2 regions of the Stenotrophomonas sp. FSL W7-1447 genome follow, and region 2 is predicted to be linked to the other one. Evidence: riboswitches for the same ligand, from Rfam matches in the RefSeq annotation. Region 2 holds a riboswitch; the other holds the start of a gene.
What was found. Region 2 has a riboswitch for glycine ahead of NSQ78_RS19360 (trimeric intracellular cation channel family protein). Riboswitches for the same ligand answer to the same signal wherever they lie in the genome.
Positions count from the first base shown of each region.

Region 1: it holds a riboswitch for glycine, as region 2 does, so the genes downstream of both, gcvP (aminomethyl-transferring glycine dehydrogenase) here and NSQ78_RS19360 (trimeric intracellular cation channel family protein) in region 2, are expected to answer to the same signal.

Region 1 covers NZ_CP150199.1:3,444,642-3,455,922, reverse strand. Annotated here, with positions in the region: gene NSQ78_RS16210 (alpha/beta hydrolase) at 1-64, shown strand, start outside; gene NSQ78_RS16205 (hypothetical protein) at 73-501, opposite strand; gene NSQ78_RS16200 (catalase) at 524-2,614, opposite strand; gene NSQ78_RS16195 (AraC family transcriptional regulator) at 2,727-3,449, shown strand; gene NSQ78_RS16190 (amino acid permease) at 3,532-4,899, shown strand; gene NSQ78_RS16185 (VOC family protein) at 5,003-5,413, shown strand; gene gcvP (aminomethyl-transferring glycine dehydrogenase) at 5,501-8,368, opposite strand; glycine riboswitch at 8,431-8,533, opposite strand; gene NSQ78_RS16175 (multidrug effflux MFS transporter) at 8,834-10,060, shown strand; gene NSQ78_RS16170 (siderophore-interacting protein) at 10,202-11,098, shown strand; gene NSQ78_RS16165 (hypothetical protein) at 11,181-11,281, shown strand, end outside.
Region 2 covers NZ_CP150199.1:4,165,983-4,177,263, reverse strand. Annotated here, with positions in the region: gene NSQ78_RS19390 (ATP-binding protein) at 1-19, shown strand, start outside; gene NSQ78_RS19385 (MarR family transcriptional regulator) at 92-592, shown strand; gene NSQ78_RS19380 (DNA alkylation repair protein) at 589-1,329, shown strand; gene NSQ78_RS19375 (hypothetical protein) at 1,507-1,764, shown strand; gene NSQ78_RS19370 (3-deoxy-7-phosphoheptulonate synthase) at 2,060-3,133, shown strand; gene NSQ78_RS19365 (hypothetical protein) at 3,199-3,321, opposite strand; gene NSQ78_RS19360 (trimeric intracellular cation channel family protein) at 3,318-3,935, opposite strand; glycine riboswitch at 4,020-4,123, opposite strand; glycine riboswitch at 4,137-4,226, opposite strand; gene NSQ78_RS19355 (GIY-YIG nuclease family protein) at 4,268-4,543, shown strand; gene NSQ78_RS19350 (nuclear transport factor 2 family protein) at 4,615-5,046, shown strand; gene NSQ78_RS19345 (hypothetical protein) at 5,050-5,505, shown strand; gene NSQ78_RS19340 (NAD(P)/FAD-dependent oxidoreductase) at 5,604-6,884, opposite strand; gene NSQ78_RS19335 (NYN domain-containing protein) at 7,008-7,787, shown strand; gene NSQ78_RS19330 (glutathione S-transferase) at 7,920-8,540, shown strand; gene NSQ78_RS19325 (primosomal protein N') at 8,615-10,792, opposite strand; gene NSQ78_RS19320 (hypothetical protein) at 11,205-11,281, shown strand, end outside.

The DNA.
Region 1 (11,281 bases), 720 kb from region 2:
GCAGGCCCGTGCTGACGCAGCCGCAGCCGAAGTTGCCGCATGGATGAGGACGCTCCCCTCCTGACCGACGCTTCAGCCGCGCGCACGCGTACGCGCAGCTTTCTTCGCCGCCGCCTTGCGCACGGTCTTCTTCGCGGCCCGCGTTTTGGCCGCCTTCTTTGCGGCGGCGCTCCGCGAGGCGGCCGTACCCGCCTTCTTGGCCGCAGCCTTCTTCGCCGTCTTCTTTGTGGCCTTCTTTGTCGCGGTCTTGCGAGCCGGTGCCTTCTTCGCCACCGCCTTCTTCGCAGGCGCCTTCTTGGCAGCCTTCTTGCTGGTCGCCTTCTTCGCGCCCTTGCGGGCACTGCCGGCGCGCTTGCCGCCGCCGTCCTGCTTGTTCACGGTGGCCCAGGCAATGCGCTCGGCGGTGCCTTCACTCGCGCCGCGATCACGTTCGCTTTCCCCGATGTGCTCGGCCTGGCGCTTCTGCTTTTCGGTGTATGCGGATTTGTCACCACGGGGCATGACGATTCTCCTGTCGTTGTGGTCAGGCCAGCAGGCGCAGCTTGGGCTCACGCGCCCACTGGCGGGTGGCGGCCGCCGCCAGGAATGCCTTGGCGTCTTCTGCTTCGACGATGCCGGGGTCGTTGCCGACCCGCGCCGCCTTCAGCAGCGCCTGGCCGCCCGCGTCGCTGGCGATGGCCTTCAGGTGTGCCCACGCCTGGCTGACGAACTCAAGGGCGGCGCTCTCTTTCGACAACGCCTTTGATGCCTCTACGCTCAGCACCACGGCCACCGCATCGAACACGGCCGATGGCGTGCCGGCCAGTTGCCCATCAGCGGCCTGTACGCTGCCGTCACTGAGCGTGGCGCCTCCCACTTTTGGTGCAACCAGCTTCACGTCTGCACCTGCCTTCCGGGCCGCCTTGCTCAGGCTGGCAATCACGCGCGCGTCGGAGCCTTCGTCGAACAGGATGCCGATGCAGCGACCCTGCAGGGTGGGCTTGTTACGCCCGATCACGCGCACTTCCGGGGCCGGCGGCATGTCTCGCACCGGGGTAGCGGTTGGCGCGGGGTCGGGCAGTGCAGGCAGGGCCAGGCCATTGGCCACGCGCTGCGCCAGCGTGTCATCGATGTTGCGCAGGTGGCTGACCGTGCGCACCCGCACCTTCAGCGTTTCCACCTTGGACAACTCGAAGACCAGCGCCGATGCCAGGTGCGCCTGCTCCGGCTTTTCCAGGCTGCGGAAGAACATGCGGGCCTGGCTGTAGTGGTCGGCGAAACTCTCTGCGCGGGTGCGGCCCTTGCGGCCATCGTCGGCGCTGGCGTGGCTGCGGAAGCCGGTGGGCGTCTCGCGCGGGGTGTCGTCCTGCAGCGAGCTGGGGTCGTAGGCCACCCGGCCCTTGGGCACCTGCATCTGCATGCGGCCATCGCGCTGATGATTGGCAAACGGGCACTTCGGCGCGTTCACCGGGATCTGGTGGAAGTTCGGGCCGCCCAAGCGCAGCAGCTGGGTGTCCAGGTAGGAGAACAGGCGGCCCTGCAGCAGCGGGTCGTTGCTGAAGTCGATGCCGGGCGGCACGTTGGCCGGGCAGAACGCCACCTGCTCGGTCTCGGCGAAGAAGTTGTCCGGCCAGCGGTCCAGCACCATGCGCCCGATCACCTGCAACGGCACCAGCGATTCGGGAATGATCTTGGTCGGATCCAGGTGATCGAACGGGAAGGCGTCGGCTTCTTCTTCGGTGAACAGCTGCACCGCCAGCTCCCATTCGGGAAAGTCGCCGCGCTGGATGGCCTCGAACAGGTCACGGCGATGGAAGTCATTGTCGGCCGATTGCAGTTTCAACGCTTCGTCCCAGACCGTGGACTGGATGCCCAGCTTGGGCCGCCAGTGGAACTTGACGAACGTCGACTCGCCGGCCTCGTTCAGCAGGCGGAAGCTGTGCACACCGAAGCCTTCGATCATCCGCAGCGAACGCGGGATGGCGCGGTCGCTCATCGCCCACATGATCATGTGCATCGATTCGGGCATCAGCGAAATGAAGTCCCAGAAAGTGTCATGGGCCGAAGCGGCCTGCGGGAAGGCGCGGTCCGGCTCCATCTTCACTGCGTGCACCAGGTCCGGGAACTTCATCGCGTCCTGGATGAAAAACACCGGGATGTTGTTGCCGACCAGATCCCAGTTGCCCTCCTTGGTATAGAACTTGACCGCAAAGCCGCGCACGTCGCGTGGGGTATCCACCGAGCCTGCGCCACCGGCCACGGTCGAGAAGCGGGTGAACACCGGCGTCTTCACTCCCACCTCGGTGAGGATGCGCGCGCGGGTATGGCGCGACAGCGAACGGGTCAACTCGAAGTAGCCGTGCGCGGCGCTGCCGCGGGCATGCACGATGCGCTCGGGGATGCGTTCGTGATCGAAGTGGGTGATCTTCTCGCGGAGGATGAAGTCCTCCAGCAGCGTAGGACCCCTCGGCCCCTGCCGCAGCGAGTTCTGGTTGTCTGCCACCGGAATGCCCTGGTCGGTGGTCATTGCCGGGTGGCTGCCGCCGGCCTGGAGGTGCAGCTCGCCGCCTTGGCCGCGATGCAGGTCTTCGGGGTGGGCAGTTGCGCGCTTGCCGGTGGGCTTGCTGGCGGCCATGGACGGTGGCTCCGGATCGTCAAGGAGCCACCACACTGGGACCGGTCCCGTTAAACCACGGTCCGGCAAAGGTGAACGTACGGGCAAAAGCAGGCTCGGGTATGCTTGCCGCATGCGAGTCGAGCCCGCCGACATCGAAGCCCTGTTCGACGCCATCCCGGACGTGCTGTTCTTCATCAAGGACCGCCAGGGGCGTTACACCCACGTCAACCAGACCATGCTGCGGCGGCTGGGCCTGCGCGCGCGCAAGGACGTGATCGGGCGTACCGCAGCCGAGATCTACCCGACCGGCCTCAGCGCCGACTACGTCGACCAGGACGCCCGCGTCCTGTCCGGCGAGGTGATCGAGAACCTGATGGAGCTGCACCTGTTCGCCAACCGCGAACCGGGCTGGTGCCTGACCTGCAAGCGTCCGCTGGTGGTTGATGGCGCCATCGCGGGCCTGATCGGCATTTCCCGCGACCTGGGCCAGAAGGACAGCCTGGGCACCCAGTACGAACAGCTGCGGCTGGCGCTGGCCCATCTCAACGCGCACTACGCCGAGAACGTGCGCATGCAGACGCTGCTGGACATCACCGGCTTCTCGCTGTCCAAGCTGGAGCGCAGCTTCCGCAAGGTGTTCCAGATGACCCCGCAGCAAGTGCTGACCCGGCTTCGGATCCAGATGGCCATGCACCTGCTGCATGGCGACGACAGCATTGCCTGCATCGGCCAGGCCTGCGGTTTCAGCGACCAGAGCGCGTTCACCCGCAAGTTCAAGGCTGAAACCGGTTTCTCGCCGCGTGCCTATCGCGCCCGTATCGGCGGTGGTATCGGCGAGCCGGCGCTGGCCTGAGCCGGCTGCTGCGCTGTGCCTATCCGGGCAGGCACGGGACAGGGTAAGGTGTCGCCCCTGTAGCCCGCCGCCAGCCCCGCCGATGCCCAACTCGATTCCGACCGCTTCGCCGTCCCGCCTCGGACATTCGCTCAAGCCCCGCCAGCTGATCATGATGGGCCTGGGCAGCGCCATCGGCGCCGGCCTGTTCCTCGGCTCGGGCGTGGGAGTGCAGGCCGCCGGGCCGGCGGTGCTGGTGTCCTATCTGGTGGCCGGCGCGCTGGTGATCATCGTCATGAACGCGCTGGGCGAGATGGCGGCGGCCAAGCCGACCAGTGGCGCGTTCTCGGTCTATGCCGCCGATGCCATGGGCGCCACCGCGGGCGCCACGGTGGGCTGGCTGTGGTGGGTGCAGCTGGTGATCGTGATCGCCGCCGAAGCGGTGGGCGCGGCCGGGCTGCTGGCGACGGTCTGGCCGGCCGTACCGGTGCCGATGGCGGCGTTGGCCTTCATGCTGTTCTTCACCGCGATCAACCTGCTGGGGGTGAAGAACTTCGGCGAGTTCGAATTCTGGTTTGCCATCCTCAAGGTCGCGGCGATCCTGGCGTTCATCGCCATTGGCGTGGCGCTGCTGATGGGATGGCTGCCGCAGGTGACCTCCCCGGGCCTGAGCAACTTCACCGAACACGGTGGTTTTGCGCCGAAGGGCCTGGCCGGGATCGGCGCGGCGCTGCTGGTGGTGGTGTTCGCCTTCGGCGGCACCGAAATCGTGGCCGTTGCCGCAGCCGAGACCGAAGACCCGGAGCGCAGCATCGCCCGGGCCATCCGCACCGTGGCCTGGCGCATCCTGGTGTTCTACATCGGCTCGCTGAGCGTGATCATCGCGGTTGTCCCGTGGACCAGCGAGGCGCTGAAGTCGCCCTTCGCCGCTGTGCTGGACATTGCCCGTATTCCGGGCGCGGGCACCGCCATCACCCTGATCGCGGTGATCGCGCTGCTGTCGGCGCTCAATGCCAACCTCTACGGCGCCTCGCGCATGATGTACTCGCTGGCGCAGCGCCGCGAAGCCCCGGCCGTGCTGGGCTGGACCGATCCGCGCCAGGTGCCGGTGATTGCCGTGCTGGCCAGCGTGCTGTTCGGTTTCGCCGCCACGGTGATGGAACTGCTGTTCCCCGACCGGGTGCTGCCGGTGCTGCTGAACATCGTCGGTTCCACCTGCCTGCTGGTGTGGACGCTGTCGCTGGTGTCGCAGCTGGTGCTGCGCCGCCGCGCGGATCGGCGTGGCACCCGGCTGCCGTTCCGCATGGCCGGCTTCCCGTGGCTGACCTGCTGTGCACTGGCGATTCTGGCGCTGATCTTCGGCCTGCTGCTGAGTGAATCGCACACGCGCCTGCAGTTCCTGTCGATGGTGGCGCTGACGGCCACGATCGCCGCCGGCAGCGCCATCGCCCGGCGCATGCGCGAGGCTTGATGGGGGGTGCCGGCCGGCGGCCGGCACTACCACGGGGGCTGCACATCCGCCGTGCCATCCTGATCGTGTAGGCCGTCAACGGCCTGTCGACCAGGAGTACCGCATGCTGCGCAGCCGTCCCTTCCTGATGTTCACCGGCCAGGCCGAGGCCGCGCTGGCCCTGTATGCCGAAGCCTTTGCCGATTTCCGCCTGCTGGCCCTGCAGCGCCATCCTGACGGTGCCGGCGCTGGCGTGTCCGGCCAGGTCCGCCAGGCCATCTTCCTGCTCGGCGGCACCCACTACCTGTGCTTCGACAGCCTGGACGTGCACGATTTCACCTTCTCGCCGTCGATCTCGCTGTTCGTCGAGTGTTCCGGTGCCGAACAGTTCGAGCGCGCGGCACGCGTGCTGGGCGAGGGCGGGCACTGGCTGATGCCGGTGGGCGAGTACGATTTCAGCAACCGCTACGGCTGGGTGCAGGACCGCTTCGGCGTATCGTGGCAGTTGAGCCTGGGGCAGATGCCGGACCCGTGATTATTGTGGGTGTGGACCTTGGTCCACGCGCCCTTATGAGAACGGCCCGCTTTCGCGGGCCGTTTTGTCATCCGATGCAGCGAGGAATCACGCCTCGACTTCATCATCCTTGTAGGCACCGACCGGGATGCAGGCGCACATCACGTTCTTGTCGCCGTATACGTTGTCCACGCGCGCCACCGGCGGCCAGTACTTGCTCTGCTTCAGGCTGGCCAGCGGGAAGGCGGCCAGCTCGCGCGGATAGGCGTGGGTCCACTCGCTGGCGGTCACCGCGGTGGCAGTGTGCGGCGCGTTCTTCAGCGGATTGTCCTCGCGGTCCAGGCGGCCGTCTTCGATCGCGGTGATTTCCTCGCGGATCTGGATCATCGCGTCGACGAAACGATCCAGTTCGTGCAGCGACTCGCTCTCGGTCGGTTCGACCATCAGCGTGCCCGCCACCGGGAAGCTCAGGGTGGGGGCGTGGAAGCCGAAGTCGATCAGGCGCTTGGCCACGTCCTCGGCGCCGATGCCGCTGGTCTTCTCCAGCGGGCGCACGTCGAGGATGCACTCGTGCGCCACCAGGCCGTTGCGGCCGGTGTACAGCGTCTTGAAGTGCGGCGCCAGGCGCTTGGCGATGTAGTTGGCGTTGAGCTGCGCGACCTGGGTGGCCTTGCGCAGGCCTTCGCGGCCCATCATCGCAATGTACATCCAGCTGATCGGCAGGATCGAGGCGCTGCCGAAGCTGGCCGCGCTGACCATGCCGACCGGACCGTTGTCACCCAGCTTGCCCGGCAGGAACGGCGCCAGGTGCTCCTTGACCGCGCACGGGCCGACGCCCGGGCCGCCACCGCCGTGCGGGATGCAGAAGGTCTTGTGCAGGTTCAGGTGCGATACGTCCGAACCCCACTTGCCCGGCTTGGCCACGCCGACCAGCGCGTTCATGTTGGCGCCGTCGGTGTACACCTGGCCGCCGTGCTTGTGGATGATCTCGCAGATCTCGACCACCTCTTCCTCGAACACGCCGTGCGTGGACGGGTAGGTCATCATGATCGCCGCCAGGCGGTCGCTGTACTTCTCGGCGTTGAGGCGGATGTCTTCGACATCGACGTTGCCGTTGGCATCGGTCTTGGTCACCACGACCTTCATGCCGCACATCTGCGCCGAGGCGGGGTTGGTGCCGTGCGCCGAGTCCGGGATCAGGCAGATGTCGCGATGGCCTTCGCCGCGCGAGCGGTGGTAGGCGCGGATCGCCAACAGGCCGGCGTACTCACCCTGTGCACCCGAGTTCGGCTGCAGGCTGACCGCATCGTAGCCGGTGCATTCGACCAGCATCGCTTCCAGCGAGTCGATCAGTTCCTTGTAGCCCAGCGCCTGGTCGGCCGGCACCAGCGGATGGATCTGCGAGAACTCCGGCCAGGTCACCGGGATCATCTCGGCGGTGGCGTTGAGCTTCATCGTGCACGAGCCCAGCGGGATCATCGTGCGGTCCATCGCCAGGTCCTTGTCGGCCAGCGAACGCAGGTAGCGCAGCAGTTCGTGCTCGCTGTGGTGGGTGTTGAACACCGGATGGGTCAGGAACGCGGACTGGCGCAGCAGGCCGGCCGGCAGTGCGTCGGCGGTGCTGGCATCCAGCGCATCAATGTCGGCCTGCGCGCCGAACACGGCGGCCAGCGCGACCACGTCGGCGCGGGTGGCGGTCTCGTCCAGGCTGATGCCGACCGAGTCGCTGTCGATCGCGCGCAGGTTGTAACCGGCGGCGCGTGCCTTGGCGTGGATCTCATCGGCATGCACGCCGGTGATGTGCAGGGTATCGAAGAAGTCGCCACCGACCTGCACGCCGGCCTTGCGCAGCGCCGCGGCCAGGATCGAGGCCAGGCGGTGGGTGCGGCGGGCGATGCGGGTCAGGCCTTCCGGGCCGTGGTAGACGGCATACATCGAGGCCATCACCGCCAACAGGACCTGTGCGGTACAGATGTTGGAGGTGGCCTTCTCGCGGCGGATGTGCTGCTCGCGGGTCTGCAGGGTCAGGCGGTAGGCCGGGTTGCCCTGGGCATCGATGGAGACACCGATCAGGCGGCCCGGCATCGAGCGCTTGTAGGCGTCACGGCAGGCCATGAACGCGGCGTGCGGGCCGCCGAAGCCGAACGGCACGCCGAAACGCTGGCTGTTGCCGACCACGATGTCCGCGCCCCATTCGCCCGGTGCGGCCAGCAGGGTCAGCGCCAGCAGGTCGGTGGCCACGGCCACCAGGCCGCCGCGTGCGTGCACGGCCTCGACCAGGGCCTTGTAATCGCCGATCTGGCCGAAGGTGTCCGGGTACTGCAGCAGCAGGCCGAAGGCTTCTGCTTCCAGTGCCTCGGCCGGGGTGCCGACGCGCAGCACGATGCCCATGGGCTCGGCGCGGGTGCGCAGCAGTTCCAGGGTCTGCGGGTGCACGGCATCGTGCACGAAGAAGGTGTCCGACTTCGACTTGGCCGAACGCTTGGCCAGGGTCATCGCTTCGGCCGCTGCGGTCGCTTCGTCCAGCAGCGAAGCGTTGGCGATTTCCATGCCGGTGAGGTCGGCGCACAGGGTCTGGAAGTTGATCAGCGCTTCCATGCGGCCCTGCGAGATTTCCGCCTGGTACGGGGTGTAGGCCGTGTACCAGGCCGGGTTTTCCAGGATGTTGCGCAGGATCACGTTCGGCGTGTGGGTACCGTAGTAGCCCTGGCCGATGAAGCTGCGCAGCACGGTGTTCTTGTCGGCGATCGCACGGATCTTCGCCAGTGCCTGCACTTCGGTCATCGATTCGGGCAGTGCCAGCGGTGCCGGCGACTTGATCTTGGCCGGCACGATGGCATCGGTCATCGCATCCAGCGACGCGTGGCCGACGACGTCGAGCATCTGCGCGATCTCGGCATCGTTGGGGCCGATGTGGCGCTCGACGAACGCATTGTGGTGCTCGAGCTCACGCAGGGAAGGGGTGTTCTGGGACATGGCGAAGGATCCGTCAGGAAAGGGCACACGCACGGGCACAAGCCGCCGGTCGGCGGTCTGCGGGGCGCCCCTCTGTCCTTTTGCCTGAGAGTTTGGAAGCGCGGAAAACTGCGGCTTCGTGCCCCTTCGGCGCCGGATCGAACCGGTCTCTCCAGAGTTCTGTTACGGGTGGTATCGGGCCTGAGCGATTACGGGCGTTGCGCCTTCGGCAGCGGTGTTCCGCTTCTCCCACCGTGTTGCCCGCCGATTATAGCCCGTTGCGGGCCCGCCGGCCGCCTCTGGGGCCGGCCGCCGCGCCTGAATGGCCGATGGCCCGGCCATGCGTTTTGTGCACCGCTGCATGGCATCGGGCGCAATCCCCACCTATCATGGCCGCATACCCGAATTCATCTGGCGCCGTCCCTGCAGAAGGGGGACCGGCGCCCGCCGTGCGTGCCACGCATGGCCCTGCCGGACGCCTTCATCATGACCGCCGCTGCTGCTCCCTCCACCCGCCGCATGGCCCTGCTGCTTGCCGGCCTGGCCATGTTCGGCCCGTTCTCGATCGACACCATCTTCCCGGCCTTCCCGCAGCTGGCGCAGCGCCTGGCGGTGGACGAGGTGGCGGTGCAGCAGACCATCAGCGTGTACCTGCTGTTCTACGGCCTGATGAGCCTGGCGCACGGCCCGCTGTCCGATGCGTGGGGCCGCAAGCGGGTGATCCTCGGCGGCCTGGTGGTCTTCGCCGGCGCCTCGGTGGGCTGCGCGCTGTCCACCGACCTGACCACGCTGCTGGCGTTCCGCGCGCTGCAGGGCCTGTCCGCGGGCGTCGGTATGATCGTCGGCCGCGCGGTAATCCGCGATCTCTACCATGGCCACGATGCGCAACGGTTGATGAGCCAGGTATCGATGCTGTTCGGCATCGCACCGGCGATCGCGCCGATCATCGGCGGCTGGATCCTGCTCAGTGGCGCGGGCTGGCCGCTGATTTTCTGGTTCCTGGTGGTGTTCTCGCTGGTCCTGCTGGTCGCCACCGCACGCTACCTGCCGGAGACCCATCCGCTTGCAGCACGCGTGCCGCTGTCGCCGCGCGTGCTGCTGCGCGACTACGTGCGCATCGGCTTCAACCCACGCTTCCTGCGCCTGGCGCTGGCTGGCAGCATCGGCTTCGGCGGCATCTTCCTCTACATCTCCTCGGCGCCGGTGTTCGTGATGCAGCACCTGCACCTGGGCGAGGGCGGCTTCGCCTGGCTGTTCATTCCCACCATCGGCGGCATGACCACCGGCTCGTTCCTGTCCGGGCGCATGGCCGGGCACACCACGCCCACACGGCAGGTGTCCATCGGCTTCGGCCTGTGCGCGCTGTCGGTGCTGCTGAACGTCGGCTACGTGGCGCTGTCGCCGCAGTTCGTGCTGCCGTGGGCGGTGCTGCCGATCTTCCTCGGTGGCATGGGCATGGCGCTGATCTTCCCGATCCTGGCGCTGGCGGTGCTGGACATGTACCCGCACCAGCGCGGCCTGGCCTCGTCGCTGCAGGCGTTCGTGCAGCTGATGATCAGCACCGTGGTGGCCGGCGTGGTGTCGCCGCTGCTGAGTGCCAGCCCGCTGCATCTGGCGTTGGGCCAGGCCGGGTTCTTCGGCGCCGGCTTCGTGTTCTGGTACTGGGAACACCAGCGCGAACGCGCGGCGCAGGCGGCCTGCACGGGCCATTGAGCAGCACGCAGGGGTAGGGGCGGTCGCAGCGCCCGCAGCCCTTGCGGCGGGACACCACCGGGCTAGGCTGGGCACTCCAGCCAGCCGGTGCGCGGATGCACCACAGCCAGCCGATCCGATGCCGTTGCATGAGGTTTCCCGATGGCTGCGCAGCAGACCTACCGCCTGTTCGAGGTGGCGCTGAAGGAGCGCCGCGTTCTTTCCCCTTCCCTGGATCGCATGGTGTTCACCGGTGCCGACGTGGCGCGGATGAAGACCGAAGGCCCGGACCAGCGCATCAAGGTGTTCTTCCCCTTGCCTGGCCAGCGGGTGCCGCAGGTCCCCAGCGGTGCGGACTGGTACCGGCGCTACCGGGCGCTGCCGGATGATCAGCGCCCACCGATGCGCACCTACACACTGCGCCAGTTGCGCGCCGAGCAGGGCGAGGTCGACGTCGATTTCGTCCTCCACGGCGAGACCGGGCCAGCGTCGCGCTGGGCGATCCACGCACGCCCGGGCGACCGGGTGCTGCTGCTGGCCCCGGACGCCGACTGCGCCGACAGCAGCGAGGGCTGGGAATGGAAACCGCCGGTCGGCGTCGGCCAGGTGCTGCTGGTGGCCGATGAAACCGCGCTACCGGCGGTGGCCGGCATCCTCGAGGAACTGGCGGCCAGGGTGGATCCGCCGCGCACGCTGGCGCTGCTGGAAGTGGCCCAGGCCGGCGACGCGGTGCGCCTGAAGGCACCGGCCACGGCCGAGCTGGTCTGGCTGCCGCGCGGGCGGGCCAGCTACGGACAGCCGCTGCTGCAGGCGGTCCAGGCGCGCCTGGCCGCCGCTCCCGGCGGGGTAGCGGGGGAGGCGCTGGAGGAGATCGCCGTCGATACGCAGATCCTCTGGGAACAGGCCGATTCCCGCGTGGCCGGTCCGCTGTATGCCTGGGTAGCGGGCGAGGCGTGGGCGGTGATGGCGATCCGGCGCCACCTGCTGCGCGCGTGCGGGCTGGATCGCCGCGCGATCACCTTCATGGGCTACTGGCGGCAGGGCAGGGTGCTGGATTGACCGTGTCGAACCGGGGCCGCGTGAAGCGGCCTGGCCGGCGGGGTGGGTTATCCTTGCGCCCCCCTCGCCGCGGTACCGCACCATGTCCACCACCTCCAAGATCCGCCGCGACCAGCGCCGTCGCCAGGAAAAGCAGGCCGCCAACAAGGCCGCCGCCCAGGCGTCGCCGGTGGAGCCGCATGC
Region 2 (11,281 bases):
GCTGGGAAGCACTGGCTGAAATTCAGATCCGATTTGCCTGGCTCAGCCATCCTGCAATATAGTTAGGTGCCTAACCATATCTGGGCGCCAGATGATCGAAGCCAAGCACCGCGCTCTTCTGGCAGAAGCGCAGCGACGCGGCCACGCCAACATCGCGCCGCTGCACCTGTGCTTCCAGCTGCTCTCGTTGTCCTCGTCGATCGATCGCGACTGCGCCGCGCGCCTGGCACCGCATGGGCTCAGCGAGGGCCGCTTCATCGTGCTGTTCCTGTTGCACGGGGCCGGTGGCGCACTGCCGCCGCACCTGCTGGCCGAGCATGCCGGCGTGACCCGCGCCACCATCAGCGGCCTGCTCGATGGCCTGCAGCGTGAAGGCCTGCTGCAGCGTCGCAGCGATGACGGGGATGGCCGCCGTGTGCAGATCGTGTTGACTGCACCGGGAAAGCGCTTGGCCGAATCGCTGTTCGAGCAGCACACGCACTGGATCAGCGGCCTGTTCAACGGCCTGGACGCGGGTGAACAGCAGCAGCTGTCGCAGCTGCTGCACAAGGTCTGGCAGCACACGGACACTGGGCGGGAATCCGCAGCATGAGCACGCCCGTTCCTGCGCAAAGGCTGCGTGCACTCAACAGTGGCAGCGCCGCTGCCACCCATCTGGCCGAATGCCTGGCCGTGGATTTCACCGCGCTGCTGCAGGTGGTGGCGCCAGCCCTTGAGCCGGAAGCGCTGCAATGCATGCGTGATGCCTCAGGCAAGGGCATCACCCAGCGCATGGCGCTGGCGGCGCGGTTGCTGCACGAAGCCGGGCAGGGGGATCCTGCGCGTTGGCAGGCGCATGTCTCAGACACGGTGCGCGGCTGGGCCTGCTACCTGATCGGCAGCGATGCCGGCGCGACGCTGCCGGCCAAGCTGCAGGCGATGCGTCCGCTGGCTGACGACCCGCACTTCGGCGTGCGCGAATGGGCGTGGCTGGCGCTGCGTGCCGACATTGTTACCGCCCCCCTGCAGGCGCTGGAGTACCTGCAGCCATGGACGCAGGAAGCATCGCCGTACCTGCGCCGCTTCGCCTGCGAAGCGCTGCGCCCGCGCGGCGTATGGGCCACGCATATCGCGCTGTTCAAGCGGCACCCGGAACATGCATTGCCGCTGCTGGAAGCACTGGCCAACGACCCGGAGCGCTACGTACAGGACTCCGTGGGCAACTGGCTCAACGACGCCGGCAAGACGCAGCCGCAGTGGCTGCGTGCGGTGTGCGCGCGCTGGCAGTACGAACACCACAGCGACGCCAATGCCTACATCCGCAAGCGTGCACTGCGCTCGCTCCGGTAGTGCCGGCCGCTGGTAAGCACCCCCCGGACCTTCAAGGAACAAGCAGCATGTCGCACACCTTCATCGAGCGCTATACCGCCACCCCCGCCTGCACCCCGGACGCGCATGGCACATGCGCCGGTCACCCGGACGCGGTAAACAGGACATTGCCCATGTCCACCCGCAGGGAAGTTGATCATGCAGAGCACGCTCCAGGTCACGCTGTTCGGCCCGCTTGGCGACAGCCCGGCATTGCAGTTGCCGGGGCTGGAAGGGCCGTCGGTGGCCATCCCGGAAGCGACCCTGCGGCGGTTGGTCTCCGATCTCTATACAACGCGCTCCCTGCTCAACCCCGAGCAGCTGGATGAGGCCCGGCAGGAGCTGGACCGCGTGCTGGAGCGCTGGGCGGACATCCACGAAGGCCTGCTGCTGGACGTGGAAGTGCATGGCAAATGACCGACATTGCGTGGCTGGCGCCACGGAGGCAGCGCTGGAGCGCACCTCGCTGAACCACGTCCCCAGTTGCGGATGAAACATTTTGCACTGCGCAAAAGCTGTGCTATCAATAGATCCCATGAACGCAGCCGCTACCCGCTTTTACTGGTATTACTTTCCGAAGCCACTGGCGGAGGAAGGACTGCGCTCACCCTGAAGAAAGCTTCAGACGCATTCCCGAAAGCCGCCAGCGAACCTGGCGGCTTTTTTCATGTCGCCACGCTGGGGACCCCCAACGTTCCGGAGATCTCCCCCAATGCCCCCGCACACCGACGACCTGCGTATCCGCACCATCGAACCGCTGACACCGCCCGCCCAGCTGCTGGCGATGCTGCCCTGTGACGATGAAGCCTCCGACACCGTCAGCGCCTCGCGCGCGGCCTTGCACCAGATCCTGCACGGCCGTGACGACCGCCTGGCCGTGGTGGTGGGCCCGTGCTCGATCCATGATCCCAACGCCGCCATCGAGTACGCCCAGCGCCTCAAGCCGCTGCGCGATGCACTGGCCGGCGAACTGGAAATCGTCATGCGCGTCTACTTCGAGAAGCCGCGCACCACGGTGGGCTGGAAGGGTCTGATCAACGATCCGGACCTGGACGGCAGCTTCAGGATCGACAAGGGCCTGCGCATCGCCCGCGGCCTGCTGCGCGACATCAACAAGCTCGGCCTGCCGGCCGGTGTCGAGTTCCTCGACGTGATCTCGCCGCAGTACATCGCCGACCTGGTGGCGTGGGGCGCGATTGGCGCGCGTACCACCGAAAGCCAGGTGCATCGTGAGCTTGCCTCGGGGCTGTCGTGCCCGGTCGGCTTCAAGAACGGCACCGATGGCAACGTCAAGATCGCCGCTGACGCGGTGGGGGCGGCGTCCAATCCGCATCACTTCCTGTCGGTCACCAAGCAGGGCGGCACCGCCATCGTGTCGACCACCGGCAACCCGGATTGCCACGTGATCCTGCGCGGCGGCAAGCAGCCGAACTATGACGCAGGCAGCGTCGGCGAGGCCTGCCAGGTGCTGGCCAAAGCCAAGCTGCCGACCCGGCTGATGATCGATGCCAGCCATGCCAACAGCCTGAAGAACCCGGAAAACCAGCCGAAGGTGATCGACGACATCGCCGCTCAGCTGGAAGAGGGCGAACAGCGCATCGTCGGCGTGATGATCGAGAGCCATCTGGTCGGTGGCCGCCAGGAACTGGTGGAAGGCCAGCCGCTGGTCTACGGGCAGAGCATCACCGATGGCTGCATCGACTGGGATACCACGGTGACGGTGCTGGAGCGACTGGCTGCTGCCGTGCGCGCCCGTCGTGACGTAAAGGTGTCCGAAGCGGCCTGATGGAAGCCGCCTGAGCGCGGCACGTGTGTGGATGGCGGCCAGCGCCTGCGGGGGTGCGGCCGCGATCAGGGCCGGTCGGAGTTGGAGACCGGCCCGTCTGCACCGGCGATGCGCCTGGCGCTGCGCATGAGCGACAGCGCCAGGTCCATCGCCGGGGTGGTGCGGGTCCCGGCGAACACGATCCTCAATGCACTTCGTCGTGGTACACGAACTTCGGCATTTCCCAGCGGTAGTGGATGGCCAGCAGGCGCAGCGCGAAGCCGCCGCCCAGGCAACACAGGATCGCGGTGGCGTCGGCCACGCTCCAGTGCAGCAGCAGCAGGTAAGCGGCGCCGGTCAGCAGCGCGATGATCGCGTACAGCTCCTTCTGGAAGATCAGCGGCACTTCGTTGCAGAGGATGTCGCGCAGCACGCCGCCGAACGCGCCGGTCAGCATGCCGGCGATCAGCACGATCGGCATCGCATGGCCGGCTTCGCGCGCGATCGAGCAGCCGATCAGGGTGAAGGCGATCAGGCCCAGTCCGTCGAGCACCAGGAACGTGCGGCGGAAGTGGTGCATCCAGCGCGCCACCCAGGTGGCGATCAGCGCCGCGCATACGGTGAAGCCCAGGTACTCCGGATGCTTCACCCAGCCCAGCGGGTAGTGGCCGAGCAGGATGTCGCGCAGGGATCCACCACCGAGGGCGGTGACGCAGGCGATCATGACCACGCCGAACAGGTCCATGCGGCGGCGGCCGGCGGACAGTGCGCCGGTCATGGCTTCGGCGGAAATGGCAATCAGGTAGATGATGGACAGCAGCATGGGACAGGCTCCGGTCGCGGTGGGGCCGGCCATGCGCGACGACCGCCACTGCCTGCGCAATGACGGGATGACGATGACCGGTGCCGCTCCCGCTGTCCTTTTGCCTGAGAGTTCAGCGGCATGGGCCGCGTGCCCCTTCGGCGGATCGTCCCGGGCGTGCCCGGTGACCTCTCTCCAGCTCGGCGAGTCGAATGCATGGTTGGTGGGATTCCAGCCCACCGGCCTGAGCGATCATGGGAGCCTGCGCCTTCGGCGGGCGCCAGCGCGGCGCCTCTCTCCTGCATTCGGCGGCCAGTATATCCGCTGCAGTGCAGCACGGCATAATCCAGGGCATGGCCCCGTCCGTCCGCCCGTGGTTCCTGTACCTGCTTGAATGCCGCGATGGCAGCTACTACGCCGGCATCAGCACGGACGTGGACGCGCGTTTCGCCGCCCACCAGGCCGGCAAGGGCGCGCGCTACACGCGGGCACGGCCACCGCTGCGCGTGCTGGCCGTGCGCGAATACCCGGACCGGGCCGCCGCCTCACGCGCCGAGTGGCAGCTCAAGCAGCAGCCCCGCGAGCGCAAGCTGGCCTGGCTGCAGGAACCGGTCGAGACGCTTCTGTAGATCCACGCCCTGCGTGGATGGGCTACCCGGCCCATGCGATGATCACCCCGCGCCCAGAGCTGGAGACCCGGATGTCCATGATCGCCCTGCTGTTCGCTCTTTCCGCAGCAACGAGCCCTGCCGCCGACCCGGCCACCCTCGCGGCTATCGAAGCCACCTGCCACGACTACGTCGATGGCCAGCTGGAGGCCGACCCGCAGCGGGTCGCCCGCTCCCTGCATCCGGACCTGGCCAAGCGCGCGGTCCTCGGCGATACATCTGACGAACGCCTCGGCCTGCGCCGGATGTCGAAGGAAGAACTGGTCTCGTTGACGAAGCAGGGCGCGTTGAAGACGCCGAAGGATCAATGGGACCGCCGCTGCACGGTGCTGGACGTGACCGGCAACGCCGCCTCGGTGCGATTGGAGACGCCGTGGTTTGTCGACTACTTCCACATGGGGCGCTTCGGCCAGCGCTGGGTCATCGTCAACGCGCTGTGGTACCCGAAACCGAAGGCGCAGTGAGCGATGCGTGCCGCCGGCAACGCATGGATCTCCGTCGTCGTGCTGGTCGCCGGTATCGCGCTGCTGCCTGGCCTGCTGTATCTGCTAGGGCTGGCATTGGTGGACGGTCGGCCGAAGCCGGCGGACCGCGTGCCCAGTGGTGTGGCCGCATGCAGCGGTGAACCACGGGCGGGATACCAGCCGATGAATCCCTGGCACTTCACTGCCCAGTTCTTCGACAAGGACGGAATGAAGAAGAAGGTGCCTGAAGTGGAGCGGGAGGCCTTCTGGATTGCCCGGCGCCACCTGTGGCGGCAACCACAGCGCGGCATGCTGCGCTGGCATCTCAGCAGTACCGCATTGACGATCTGGATCACCCGCCATTGGAGTACCGCGCAGATTGCCGATACTGCGAGAAAGGAGGATTTCTGCCGGACCTGGTCGAAACGGCGGGTCCCCGGTGGCCCGATGAGCAAGTAGAGCCTAGAGCCACGCCATGCGTGGAGGGTGTTGACGGGGTCAGTGCCCTTTCCTGCGGAAAGGGAACCGACCGCGCAGCAGCCGGCCAGCGGCCGGCACTACCGTCGGGGGCGACGGTCTTCCTGGTCATCACCGAAGATGATGCGCGCACTGCGCTGGTAGCTCCAGTACGCCACGGCCCAGTTCAGCAGCACCACGATGCGGTTGCGGAAGCCGATCAGGAAGAACACGTGCGCGGCCAGCCAGAACCACCAGGCCAATACGCCGGAAAGCTGCAGCCGGCCCAGGTGCACGATCGCGGCCATGCGGCCGATGGTGGCCAGGTTGCCGTAGTCGGCGTACTTGAACGGGCCGGGCTCGGGCGTGCCGTGCAGGCGTGCGCGGACCACCTCGGCCACGTACTTGCCCATCTGCTTGGCGGCGGGTGCCACGCCGGGTACTGGCTTGCCGTCGGCCTGGCTCAGTGCGGCCAGGTCGCCGGCCACGAACAGCTCCGGGTGATCGGGCAGGGTCAGGTCCGGTTGCACCTGCACGCGCCCGGCGCGATCCAGTGGCACGTCCAGCGTGCGCGCCAGCGGTGAAGCGGCCACACCGGCGGCCCAGACCACGGTGCGCGCCGGCACGAACTGGTCACCGAGCGTGAAACCCTGGCTGTCGATGTTGCTCACCGGGGTCCCGGTCAGCACTTCCACGCCCAGCTTTTCCAGCTGCCGGCGCGCCTTCAGCGACAGCACTTCCGGGAACGAGGACAGCACGCGTGGGCCGGCCTCGACCAGCCGCACCTTGGCACTGGCCGGGTCGATGTGGCGGAACTCGTTGCGCAGCGTGTGGCGCGCGATCTCGGCCAGCGTGCCGGCCAGTTCGACGCCGGTGGGACCACCACCGACGATGGCGAAACTCAGCCACGCCGCCTTCTTCGCCGGGTCCGGCTCGGCCTCGGCACGCTCGAACGCCAGCAGCAGCTTGCGGCGCAGTGCGATGGCATCGTCCAGCGTCTTCAGCCCGGGCGCATCGTCGGCCCAGTGGTCATTGCCGAAGTAGGCGTGGGTGGCGCCGGTGGCCAGCAGCAGGCTGTCGTAGTCCAGCGCGCTGCCATCGGCCATGCGGATCTGCCGGGCCTGCTTGTCGATGGCCACCACTTCGCCCAGGCGGACTTCCACATTGCGCTGGTGGCCGAGGATGTGGCGCAGGGGTGCAGCGATATCCGGTGCGGACAGGCCGGCGGTGGCCACCTGGTACAGCAGCGGCTGGAACAGGTGATGGTTGCGGCGGTCGACCAGGGTGATGCGTATGCGTTCGCGGGCCAGGGCACGGGTGGCCCAGAGACCGGCAAAACCGCCGCCGACAACGACCAGGTGGGGAACGCGCTCGCGACTCATCGACTCACTCCAGTGGGGGCATTGGGGGAAGCGCCTGGCATCTTCGCACGGCGGCCACCTGTCACGTCAGCGACCGCCCGGATCGGCGATACTCGGGTTCAGGCAACGGCCCGTGAGGAGCCCATGAGCGAACCGGAAAAGCGCATCGCCCTGTTGATCGACGCCGACAACGCGCCGGCCTCGAAGATCGACGAGGTCCTGGCCGAAGTCGCGCGCTACGGCGTGGCCAACGTGCGCCGCGCCTATGGCAACTGGAAAAGCCCGCGACTGAAGGGGTGGGAAGCGGTACTGCATGAGTATGCGATCCGGCCCATCCAGCAGTTCGCCTACAGCAAGGGCAAGAATGCCTCGGATATGGCGATGGTGATCGATGCCATGGACCTGCTGTACGCGCGCAACCTTGATGGCTTCGCCATCGTCTCCAGCGATGCCGATTTCACCCCGATGGTGATGCGCCTGCTGACCGATGGCGTGAAGGTGTATGGCTTCGGCGAAAAGAAAACGCCCGAACCCTTCGTCAACGCATGCTCGAAGTTCACCTACCTGGAAGCGCTGGGCCAGACCCACGCCAGTGTGCCGGATGCCGAGCAGGCATCGAGCGAACAGGCATCCAACGAGCCCGTCGCCAATGACGATGCACGCCCGCGCAAAAGCGGTGCGGAGATGCGCAGCGACACGCGGCTGGTGAAGATGCTGCGCCGCGCGGTGTCTGCGGCCGAGGGCGAGGATGGCTGGTCGCACCTGGGGCCGGTCGGCAGCCAGATCGGCAACCAGGCCTCGTTCGATCCGCGCAATTATGGCTACGGCAAGCTCAGCGACCTGCTGGCGGCCATCGGCCTGTTCGAGCTGAAGAAGGATGGCAAGTCGTCCTACGTACGCGCGCTGCCGAAAAAGAACCGGTAGTGCCGGCAAGAGAACCGGTAGTGCCGGCCGCTGGCCGGCATGCTGCAGATGCCAGATCCCGCACCCGGCACGCACATCACCCACCGATCAGGCGTATCGTTGCCGCTCGCATTGCCAGCAAGGAAAACCCGCATGTTGAAGATCTGGGGCCGTCGCAATTCCAGCAACGTCCGCAAGGTGCTGTGGTGTGCCGAGGAGATCGGCCTGCCGTACGAATCCATCGAAGTCGGCGGCAGCCACGGCGGCACGCAGACGCCGGAGTACCAGGCGATGAATCCCAACGGCCTGGTGCCGGTGATCGAGGACCACGGCCTGCCGCTGTGGGAATCGAACACCATCGTGCGTTACCTGAGCGCGCGCTATGCGCTGGGCACGCTGTACGCCGAGGACCCGATGGAGCGCGCGCAGGCCGAAAAGTGGATGGACTGGAGCACCTCGCGGATGGCACCGCTGTACAGCGACCTGGTCTGGGGCATCATGCGCACCGCGCCGGCCGACCGTGACGAAGCGCGCATCAACGCGGCCATCGTCCGTGCCGGTGACTACCTGGCGATGGCCGATGCCACCCTGGCCACGCAGCCATGGCTGTCGGGCGGGACGTTCGCGATGGGCGACATTCCGCTCGGCTCGCTGGTGTACGCCTGGTATGAACTGCCGATCCAGCGCCCGGACCTGCCGCACCTGGCCGAGTGGTATGCGCGCCTGCGCGAGCGACCGGCTTACCAGCGCGGCGTGATGTCGCCGCTGACGTAAGCGAAGGCGTTCGGGGTCAGAGCCCTTTCCTGCGAAAAGGGATCCGGCCCCGATAACCAAGGGGCTCTGACCCCTCAATACAGATCGGTCGGATCCACATCCAGCGACCAGCGCACCTTGCGGGCTTCCGGCAGCGCGTACAGCTGCGGTACCAGTTGCGAAAGCACGCCATGCAGGGGCGGTCGCTGCAGGGCCGACAGCAGCAGCTGCGTGCGCTGGTACCCGGCGCGGCGTGGCATCGGTGCGGGCATCGGCCCGTAGGCCTCGACCACGTCCTGTTCGCCCAGCAGCTGCCGCGCGGCCAGCAGGAATGCGTTGGCGTGCTCGACCTGCTGCGCTTCAGCACGCATCAGCGCCAGATGCGCGAATGGCGGGAACCCGGCCGCCTGGCGCTGGTTCAACTCGGCCTGCGCAAACGGGTGGTAGCCACCGCTGACCAGGGTTTCCAGCAGTGGATGCCCGGGGTGATGGGTCTGCAGCCAGACCTCGCCGGGATCACGTGCACGCCCGGCGCGACCGGCCACCTGGATCAGCTGCTGGGCGAGTTTCTCGCTGGCGCGGAAATCGGCCGAGAACAGTCCTTCGTCGATGCCCACCACCACCACCAGGGTCAGCTTGGGCAGGTCGTGGCCCTTGGCCAGGATCTGCGTGCCGACCAGGATGCCGGGTTGGTCGCCCAGTTTTGCCAGCTGCTGTTCCAGCGCGTCGCGTCGCGAGGTGGTGCCGCGGTCGATGCGCACCACCGGGAAGTCGGCGAAGGCGACGGTGAGGTGCTCTTCCAGGCGTTCGGTACCGATGCCCTGCGGCTGCAGCGCCAGGCTGCCGCAGGCCGGGCACGCCAGCGGTGCCGGCTGCCGCGCGCCGCAGTGGTGGCATTGCAGGCGCCGGCCCCCGCCATGCACGGTCATCGGCGCGTCGCAGCGCTGGCACGGCGCAGTCCAGCCGCAGTCATGGCACAGCAGCACCGGCGCGTAGCCGCGGCGGTTCTTGAACACCAGCACCTGCTGGCCACGCTGTAGGTGCTCGCCGATGCCGGCCAGCACATCGGCCGAGAGGCCGTCATGCAGCGGCCGCTTGCGTACATCGAGGATACGCACGCGCGGTGGCCGCGCATCGCCGGCACGCTGCTTCAGGCGCAGGTGGGTGTAGCGGCCTGCATAGGCGTTGTGCAGGGTTTCCAGCGAGGGCGTGGCGCTGCCGAGCAGTACCGGAATGCCCAGCGCCTTGGCCCGGACCAGGGCGAAATCGCGCGCGTGGTAGCGGATGCCATCCTGCTGCTTGTAGCTGCCGTCGTGTTCCTCGTCGACGATCAACAGGCCGGCCTGCGGCAACGGCGTGAACACCGCCGAGCGGGTGCCGACGATGACCCGCGCTTCGCCGCGAGAGGCCGCTGCCCAGACGCGCGCGCGCTCGTTGTCGTTCAAGCCCGAATGCAGCGCATGCACCGCAATGCCGAGGCGACCACGGAAGCGCGCCAGGGTCTGTGGGGTGAGGCCGATTTCCGGTACCAGCACCAGCGCCTGCCTGCCGTGCGCCAGGCAATGGATGATCGCCTGCAGGTAGACCTCGGTCTTGCCGCTGCCGGTCACGCCATCGAGCAGGAACGGCTGGAAGCCTTCGGCGGCGGTGATCGCGGCCACGGCGGCGGCCTGGTCCGGGTTGAGGGTAGGGCCCGGCAGCGGCTGCGCGTGTTGGGGCGCTACTGCCAGCGCGACGCGCTCGGCCAGGGCGCGCTTGGCCAGGCTGCGTGCGGCAGTGCGCCAATCCTCCATGCGTTCGCCCAGCACGTCTTCATCGACGATGGCGTCGGCCAGCAGTTCGGCCAATTGCCGCGGCCGGCTGCCGGCGCGCAGCGTCGCACGCTGGGCATGGCCCTCGGCTGTCAGCTGCCAGCCCCAATGGTGGGTGTCGGGGAGGGCCTCACCATGCCGCAGCGGACCGGGCAGGGCGGTGCTGACGACCTCGCCCAGCGGCGCGTGGGTGTAGCGCGCCAGCCATTGCAGGCTTTGCCACAGCTCGCCCTGCAGCAACGGCTGCGGGTCGCACCACGCCAGGGCCTGGCGCAGCCCCTGCCCGTCGTCCGTCTGGCCGTGGCCGGTCACGACACCGACCAGCTCCCGGTTGCCGAACGGCACTTTCAGGCGGCAGCCGACCGCAATCGCAGGGCCATCGCCTTCCGGTGGCAGGTAGTCGAACAGGCGCGGTAGCGGGACGGGCAGGGCGACCTGCAGGGTCGGAATCGGTGAAAGCATCGGGCCAGTGTACCGGGCCATGCGCGCGCGGATGGCAGCGGACGGGGCGACCGGACGGCGTCCGTTGAATCATAAATGTCACCTAAATATCGGTGTCCATTGGAGATTCAGTCTTATCCACATGTTCTGTGGATAACGTTGTGCGTTACCGGCCAGCGGACGCGCAGGAGGCTGATGGCGACGGCCTCACGCTCGGGTTGGTCAAAAAATCGCCACACGGCAAAAACAATCAAAATCAACAGCTTATGTGTGAAACAAAGCTGAAACAGAGTGAATTCAGGCGGATGCCGCAGTTTTCCCCGAAACCCGCGTGGTGCTGTGCACAACCTGCAGCACGAAGTGCCGGTGGGCGCAAGTCCTACGGGCGTCGATTGCCTGCCGCTATCATGCCGGAAGACCTCTGGAGTGACCGATGACGGCTGTGCCCGCCCCTGTTTCCTCGACCGCGGCCGGCGCGCTGTCGGCGTTCCTGCGCGGCGTCGAGCGCCG